2 regions of the Bradyrhizobium sp. LB13.1 genome follow, and region 2 is predicted to be linked to the other one. Evidence: predicted binding sites of a transcription regulator. Region 2 holds the regulator's gene; the other holds the start of a gene.
What was found. The regulator PhoB, encoded in region 2, activates phosphate uptake and scavenging genes when phosphate is short. The targets are predictions, from matches to a motif close to TGTCATNNANCTGTCAT.
Positions count from the first base shown of each region.

Region 1: the regulator PhoB is predicted to act here: its motif matches at 1,947-1,963, upstream of ACVWYI_RS17780 (DUF47 domain-containing protein).

Region 1 is NZ_JBSRYQ010000001.1:3,779,929-3,784,342, reverse strand. It holds gene sugE (quaternary ammonium compound efflux SMR transporter SugE) at 1-234, shown strand, start outside; partial or broken gene ACVWYI_RS17785 (anion permease) at 227-1,236, opposite strand; gene ACVWYI_RS17780 (DUF47 domain-containing protein) at 1,252-1,896, opposite strand; gene ACVWYI_RS17775 (branched-chain amino acid ABC transporter permease) at 2,061-3,029, opposite strand; partial or broken gene ACVWYI_RS17770 (branched-chain amino acid ABC transporter permease) at 3,031-3,895, opposite strand; gene ACVWYI_RS17765 (ABC transporter substrate-binding protein) at 3,968-4,414, opposite strand, start outside.
Region 2 is NZ_JBSRYQ010000001.1:1,122,052-1,126,465, forward strand. It holds gene pstA (phosphate ABC transporter permease PstA) at 1-238, shown strand, start outside; gene pstB (phosphate ABC transporter ATP-binding protein PstB) at 235-1,056, shown strand; gene phoU (phosphate signaling complex protein PhoU) at 1,068-1,784, shown strand; gene phoB (phosphate regulon transcriptional regulator PhoB) at 1,800-2,510, shown strand; gene ACVWYI_RS05245 (GcrA family cell cycle regulator) at 2,640-3,152, opposite strand; partial or broken gene ACVWYI_RS05250 (acetylornithine transaminase) at 3,609-4,414, shown strand, end outside.

The DNA of each region.
Region 1 (4,414 bases), 2.7 Mb from region 2:
AAGCTCGTCCCGTCTGTCCTCACGCTCGGGGCCATGGGCGGCAGCATCATCCTGCTCGGGCTTGCCCTCAAATCGCTGCCGATTGGAACCGCTTATGCAGTCTGGACCGGCATCGGCGCGGTCGGCACCGCGACGCTCGGCATCATCCTGTTCGGCGAGCCGGCCACCGCGTTCCGCCTCGCCAGCATCGGGCTGATCGTCGCCGGGATTGTCGGGCTGAAGTTCGTTACCTGATGAATATCTGTACTGCCCACCAGGTCAGCGCGGCGACGATGGCCGAGGCCGGCATCGTGATGACCCAGGCATAGACGATCGAGCTGGCGACATTCCAGCGCACCGCCGAGAGGCGGCGGGCGGCGCCGACGCCGACGATCGCGCCGGTGATGGTGTGGGTGGTCGAGACGGGAACACACCGAGAAAGGTCGCCATGAACAGGGTCGCGGCACCGCCGGTCTCGGCGCAAAAGCCCTGCATCGGGGTCAGTTTTGTAATCCGCAATCCCATCGTGCGGACAATGCGCCAACCACCCATCAGCGTGCCCATTGCCATGGCCGCCTGGCAGGAGAGCACCACCCAGAAGGGCACGAAGAATTCGCCGCCAAGTTGGCCCTGCGAATAGAGCAGCACGGCGATGATGCCCATGGTCTTCTGCGCGTCATTGCCACCATGGCCGAGCGAATAGAGCGAAGCAGAGGCGAACTGCAGGATGCGGAAGGCGCGATCGACGGCAAAGGGCGTGGAGCGCACCGAGGCCCAGGAGACGATCGCAACCAGTACCATCGCGAGCAGGAAGCCGACGAGCGGAGACAGCACGATCGCGATCACCGTCTTGGACAATCCGCTCCAGACCGCCGCCGAAAGGCCGGCTTTGGCCACGCCGGCACCAAATAGACCGCCGATCAATGCGTGGGACGAAGACGATGGGATGCCGAGCGCCCATGTTACGAGGTTCCAGACGATGGCGCCGACCAGCGCCGCGAAGATCACCTGGGCATCCACGATCGCGGGATCGATGATGCCGGTGCCGATGGTCTGGGCGACGTGCAGCCCGAACACCATGAAGGCGACGAAATTGAAGAACGCGGCCCAGAACACCGCGAATTGCGGCCGCAGCACGCGGGTCGAGACGATGGTCGCGATCGAATTGGCGGCGTCGTGCAGGCCGTTCAGGAAGTCGAACAGCAGCGCGACGGCGATCAGTCCGACCAGGACGGGAAGACCCAACGCAACATCCACGGCGCGGCCCCTGCCCTAAACTTGCTCGATGACGATGCTGTTGATCTCGTTGGCGACGTCGTCGAAGCGGTCGGCGACTTTCTCGAGATGGTCGTAGATCTCCGCGCCGACGATGAAATCCATCGCGTTGCCGTCGCGATGCTTGAGGAAGAGTTCCTTCAGCCCGATATCCTGGAGGTCGTCGACGCGCCCCTCGAGCTTGGTCAATTCTTCCGTGATCGCAGTCAGCATGGCCACGTTCTGACCGATCGCCTGCATCAGCGGCAACGCGCGACCGACCAGATTGGCGCATTCCACCAAGAGCACGCCGATCTCCCGCATCGGCGGCTCGAAGATGCGAACCTCGAACAGCATCACGGCCTTGGCGGTCTGCTGCATCTGGTCGATGGCGTCGTCCATCGAGGTGATCAGGTTCTTGATGTCGCCGCGGTCGAACGGGGTGATGAAGGTGCGGCGCACCGCCGTCAGCACCTCGCGGGTGATGTTGTCGGCGTCGTTCTCGAACTGGTTGACGCGCTGGCAATAGACCGGCGTCTCCTCGCCCCCGTTGAGCATGCCCTGGAGCGCGATCGAGCCCTGAATCACGGTCTGGGCGTGGCGGTCGAACAGGTCGAAGAACCGTTCTTCCTTGGGCAGGAAAGCGCGAAACAATCGCATCATGGGGGAGAGACAACCGGTTGGATTTGGATAATGGCCTAGCCCAAGCGGGCCGTCATGAAACTGTCATAGACCATTTTCGATCCACGCGCGTGCCACCTCACACCTGTGGAGTCGGATCATCCACCGCTTTCGCGCGCCACCGATTTTTCTGATACATCAATAACTTACAGCGAACGCCGGAGGTAATGCGCGATTTCGCCGATGACGCCACGGCGGAAGGTGAGCACACAGATCACGAAGATCGAGCCCTGGATCACCGTCACCCACTGGCCGAAGCTCGCCAGATATTGCTGCATGGCGATGATCGCGAAGGCACCGACCACGGGCCCGAAGATGGTCCCGAGCCCGCCGACCAGCGTCATCAGCACCACCTCGCCGGACATCGACCAGTGCACGTCGGTGAGCGAAGCGTTCTGCGCCACGAACACCTTCAGCGATCCCGCAAAGCCGGCGAGCGTGCCCGACAGGACGAAAGCCAGGAACTTGTACTGATCGGTCCGGTAACCGAGCGAGATCGCGCGCGGCTCGTTCTCACGGATCGCCTTCAGGACTTCGCCGAACGGCGAATTGATGATGCGGTAGATCAGCAGGAAGCCGGCGAGGAAGCCGACCAGCACCACGTAGTAGAGCACGGTCGGCTTGGTCAAATCGAACACGCCGAACATGCGGCCCTGCGGGATGCCCTGGATGCCGTCCTCACCATGGGTGAACGGCGCCTGGAGGTAGATGAAGTACAGCAGCTGCGACAGCGCCAGCGTGATCATCGAGAAATAGATGCCCTGGCGGCGGATCGAGATGAAGCCGGTGATGAGCGAGAGCCCGAACGCCGCGGCAATGCCGACGAGGATGCCGAGTTCCGGCGGCAACGCCCACACTTTCAGCGCGTGCGCGCTGCAATAGCCGGCGGTGCCCATGAACATCGCGTGGCCGAACGAGAGCAAGCCGCCATAGCCGATCAGGAGATTGAATGCACAGGCCAGCAGCGCGAAGCACAGCGCCTGCATCACGAAGAACGGATAGATGCCGCTGAATGGCACCGCAGCCAGCAGCAGCGCCATCACCACGAACACGATCATCTCGTCGCGGATCGCGCGCGGGGGGGCCGGCAGTGTGTCGTCCGTCAAGGCTGTCATATCAGGCCGCCCTTCCCGTCAATCCCGTTGGCTTCACCAAGAGCACCAGCACCATCAGCACGAACACGACGGTGTTGGAGGCCTCGGGGTAGAAATACTTGGTCATGCCCTCGATCACACCGAGCGCGAAGCCGGTGATGATGGAGCCCATGATCGATCCCATGCCGCCGATCACGACCACCGCGAACACGACGATGATGAGGTCGGCTCCCATCAGCGGCCGCACCTGGTTGATCGGCGCCGACAGCACGCCGGCGAGCGCGGCAAGGCCGACACCGAGGCCGTAGGTCAGCGTGATCATGCGCGGCACGTTGACGCCGAAGGCGCGCACCAGCGTCGGGTTTTCGGTGGCTGCACGCAAATAAGCGCCGAGCCGTGTCTTCCTCGATCAGGAACCAGGTCGCGATGCAGACCACCAGCGAGAAGATGACGACCCAGCCGCGATAGACGGGCAGGAACATGAATCCGAGATTCATGCCGCCCTTGAGCTGGTCCGGAATGGCGTAAGGCAGGCCGGAGGAGCCGAAGTAGTTCTGGAACACGCCCTGCACAATCAGCGCAATGCCGAAGGTCAGAAGCAGACCGTAGAGATGATCCAGCCCGGTCAGCCATTGCAGCATGGTCCGCTCCAGGATCATGCCGAAGATGCCGACGATGATCGGCGCAAGCAGCAACGCCCACCAGTAGTTGATGCCGCCGAGGTTCAGCAGGAAATAGGCAGCGAACGCGCCCATCATGTAGACCGCACCATGGGCGAAATTGATGATGTTGAGCATGCCGAAGATCACGGCAAGCCCGAGACTGAGCAGCGCGTAGAACGAGCCGTTGATCAGTCCCACCAGTAGCTGAGCGTAAAGAGCCTGCATCGATCCCGCACCCGGTCCCTTCGGCGTTCCCTGAAAGTCGCCCGCAGGCCTGATGGCCTGCGGGCGGTTATCTTACTTCTTCAAGAGCGCGCACTTGCTCTCGGACAGCGGCGTGAAGGCCTGGTCGCCCGGCACCGTGCCGACCAGCTTGTAGAAGTCCCACGGTCCCTTGGACTCGGAGGGCTTCTTCACCTCGAACAGATAGGCATTGTGGATGGTGCGGCCGTTGGGCTGGATCTCGCCCTTGCCGAACAGATCGTCTTCCGTCGGCATCGACTTCATCTTCTCGACGACCTTGGCGCCGTCATGCGGGTTGCCGCCGAGCGCTTCCAGCGCCTTGAAATAGTGACGCACGCCTGCATAGACGCCAGCCTGCACCATGGTGGGCGGCGCGTTGCTCTTCATCTTCTCGGCGAAGCGCTTGGAGAACGCCCGGGTCTTGTCGTTCATGTCCCAGTAGAAGGTCTCGGTGAAGTTGAGGCCCTGCGCGGTCTCGAGCCCGATCGCCTTGACGTCGGT
Region 2 (4,414 bases):
TGCCCGCGTCGCCGGCGAGACCGCGCCGCTGCTCTTCACCGCGCTGTCGAACCAGTTCTTCAGCCTCGGCCTGAACAAGACGATGGCGAACCTGCCGGTCACCATCAACAACTTCGTGCAGAGCCCCTACGCCTATTGGAAGCAGCTCGCCTGGAGCGGTGCGCTGCTCATCACCCTGACCGTTCTTGCCCTGAATATTGGCGCGCGCATCCTTGGCGCCGAGAGGACCGCAAAATGAGTGATCTTTCCGTATCGATGAGCGCGGCCGGCGGACTGCCCCCCGCGCCGATGCTGCCCGAGGCGCCCCCCAAGGTGACCGTTCGCAACCTGAACTTCTATTACGGCGAGCACCACGCGCTGAAGAACATCAACCTGACGCTCGGCGCCAATCGCGTCACGGCGTTCATCGGCCCGTCGGGCTGCGGCAAGTCGACCCTGCTGCGCATCTTCAACCGGATGTACGACCTCTATCCGGGCCAGCGCGCCACCGGTCAGCTCATGCTCGACCAGACCAACATCCTCGACCCCAGGCTGGACCTCAATTTGCTGCGCGCCCGCGTCGGCATGGTGTTCCAGAAGCCGACGCCGTTCCCGATGACGATCTACGAAAACATCGCGTTCGGCATCCGTCTCTACGAGAAGATCTCGAAATCCGAGATGGACGGCCGGGTCGAGAAGGCGCTGCGCGGCGGCGCGCTGTGGAACGAGGTCAAGGACAAGCTCAACGCCTCCGGCCTGTCGCTCTCCGGCGGCCAGCAGCAACGCCTCTGCATCGCCCGCACCGTCGCGGTGCGGCCCGAGGTGATCCTGTTCGACGAACCCTGCTCGGCGCTCGACCCGATCTCGACCGCCAAGGTCGAGGAGCTGATCCAGGAGCTCTCCGAGGACTACACGATCGCGATCGTCACCCACAACATGCAGCAGGCGGCGCGCGTCTCCGACAAGACCGCCTTCATGTATCTCGGCGAGCTGATCGAGTTCGACGACACCAACAAGATCTTTACGTCGCCGACCGACCGGCGCACGCAGGATTACATCACCGGCCGGTTCGGCTGAGGAGACGCGACATGGGTTCTGAACATACCGCAAAGGCCTTCGACACCGACCTCCAGGAACTCACCCGGCTGGTTGCCGAGATGGGCGGCATCGCCGAGCGCATGATCGTCGATTCCGTCGACGCGCTGATCCGCCGTGACGTTCCGCTCGGCCAGCGCGTCGTCACCATCGACACCGAGCTCGACGCGCTCCAGAAGAAGATCGAGGAGCGCGCCGTGCTCACCATCGCCCGCCGTCAGCCGATGGCGGTCGATCTGCGCGAGATCGTCGGCGCCATGCGCGTCGCGACCGATCTCGAGCGCATCGGCGACCTCGCCAAGAACATGGGCAAGCGCGTCGCGGCGCTGGAGACGGATTTCCATCCGCTCAAGCTGTTCCGCGGCCTGGAGCACATGACAGACCTCGTGCAGCAGCAGGTCAAGTCGGTGCTGGACGCCTATGCCGCACATGATTTGCCGGCGGCGATGGCGGTGTGGAAGGGCGACGAGGAAGTCGACGCCATCTGCACTTCGCTGTTCCGCGAGCTCCTCACTTACATGATGGAGGATCCGCGCAACATCTCGTTCTGCATCCATTTGATGTTCTGCGCCAAGAACATCGAGCGGATCGGCGACCACGCCACCAACATCGCCGAGACCGTGTTCTACATGATCGAGGGCCAGGCGATCACCGACAAGCGGCCGAAGGGCGATATGACGACCTTCGCCAGCTCGATACCGAACACCTAGGGAGCAACGACCCAGATGGGCGCACGCATTATGGTGGTTGAGGACGAGGAAGCCCTGACCGAGCTTCTCCGCTACAACCTCGAAGGCGACGGCTATGACGTCGAGACGGTCATGCGCGGCGACGACGCCGACACCCGTCTCAAGGAGCACATTCCCGATTTGATCGTGCTCGACTGGATGCTGCCGGGCCTGTCGGGCATCGAATTGTGCCGGCGGCTTCGCACCCGTCCCGAGACCAAGCAGCTCCCGATCATCATGCTCACCGCGCGCGGCGAGGAAAGCGAGCGGGTGCGGGGTCTTGCGACCGGCGCCGACGATTACATCGTCAAGCCGTTCTCGGTGCCGGAGCTCCTGGCGCGCGTGAAGGGCCTGCTGCGGCGCGCAAGCCCCGAACGGCTCGCCGCTGTGCTCGCCTTTGGCGACATCGAGCTCGACCGCGACAAGCGCCGCGTGGCGCGCTCGGGCCGGCCGATCGATCTCGGCCCGACCGAATATCGCCTGCTGGAGTTCTTCCTGGAGCATCCGGGGCGGGTGTTCTCGCGCGAGCAACTGCTCGACAGCGTCTGGGGCCGCGACATCTACATCGACGAGCGTACCGTCGACGTGCATATCGGCCGCCTGCGCAAGCTGCTCAATCTGGGCCGCGAGCAGGACCCGATCCGCACCGTCCGCGGCGCCGGCTACGCGCTGGATGATCGTTTTGCCAAGGCGGAGCAGCAGGCGTAACTCGCTTCAAGCTCCGCCGTCGTTCCGGATCGGCACGCGCTTTTGGCACGCTTGTCCGGGACGACATCAAGTGGGCCGAGGCGTCATCGTGTGACGGCGCCGCCCTTGCAGTCAGCTAAATCCGCTAGCTCAGCGCGGGCCCGGCTTCACCGGTGCGCGGCGCCGATCCGACGCCGGCTGATACGCGACGCGCGAGTGCTGGGCGCAATAGGGCAGCCCGGAAAGCGCCTTGCCGCCGCAGAAGAAGAAATCCGGGGTCGAGGGATCGCCGACCGGCCAGTGGCAGGTCGCCTCGTTCAGCTCGAGCAGCGATAGCCGCTGGCTCATCGGCACCACGTTGTCGTAGGTGACCGGTTCGGCCTCCACTTCGACCTCGAAAGCCTGTGCCAGCGCGGTGTTGCCGCGCGAGATCGGACGGGTCACCCGCATCATATGCTGCGCGGGGCGCGCCTTGCGCGGCCGGGGCGCTGCCGATGAAGGGCTCTTGGCGCGACCCGACAGGCCGAGCCTGTGCACTTTGCCGATCACGGCATTGCGGGTCACATTACCGAGCTCAGCCGCGATCTGGCTGGCCGAAAGTCCGGCCTCCCAGAGCTTTTTAAGCTGCTCGACGCGATCATCGGACCAGGTCAAAACTGTCATTGCACCCTTTCCCTCGCTGCCGGCCTGCCATCCTGGCGCCTCGCAGCGAATGCCTAAGCCTTTAAAAACCCGTGCCGCCAGAATCCCTTAAGGCTCGCCGGGCGTGACTAGAACGCCCGAACGTTTACGCCGGTACATAAGGACTTAGAGATCAGAACCACTGCACGAGATGTCGTATCTGACAATCCAAACGCTACAATATGGCGTGACTCCCGCGCAAGAGTCCGCCGACTCGCTTCCACATGTTCCGTGGTGAAATCCCGCGAAATCGGCACCGCAAGATTACGGATTCAGCGTTTCGCGAGGCTTTCCGGGGCGGCATTGACACCCGTCTTCCCAAGCATAAGATAGTGACACGTGCCGCCCCGAAAAGGCGGCACGTTTCGTTTTCCGGGCCGGTCAATGGTGCGTTGCGCAATGCACGCGTCACACCGTCCGCAACATCCAAGTGACATCATGACCAACAGCGCAGCGCCGCATTTGCTCCCCGTTTTCGCCAGAACCGACCTCGGTTTCGAGCGCGGCGAAGGCTGCTGGCTGATTGCGATCAATGGCGAGCGCTATCTCGATTTCACCTCGGGTGTCGCGGTGAACGCGCTCGGCCATGCCCATCCCGCGCTGGTCAAAGCGTTGCAGGAGCAGGCCACGAAGCTCTGGCACATGTCGAACCTGTTCCAGAGCCCGGATGGCGAGAAGCTCGCCAACCGCCTCTGCCATGAGAGTTTTGCGGACTTCGTGTTCTTCTGCAATTTCCGGCGCCGAGGCGCTGGAGGGCGTGATCAAGCTGGTCCGCCATCATCACTTCTCCCAAGGGCATCCGGAACGTTACCGCATCATCACCTTCGAAGGCGCGTTCCACGGCCGCACGCTGGCGACGCTGGCCGCGACGGGATCTGCAAAATATCTGGAAGGTTTTGGTCCGCCGATGGATGGCTTCGACCAAATCCCGCATGGCGATATCGAGGCCGTGAAGAAAGCGATCGGTCCGCAGACCGCCGGTATCCTGATCGAGCCGATCCAGGGCGAGGGCGGCGTGCGCTCGGCAACCCCGGCCTTCCTCAAGGCGCTGCGCCAGCTCTGCGACGACAAGGGCTTGCTGCTCGCGTTCGACGAGGTGCAGACCGGCATGGGCCGCACCGGCGATCTGTTCGCACACCGCCGTCTCGGCGTGACGCCCGATGTGATGTCGCTGGCGAAGGCGCTCGGCGGCGGCTTTCCGATCGGCGCGGTGCTGGCGACCGCGGATGCGGCGGGCCGGCATG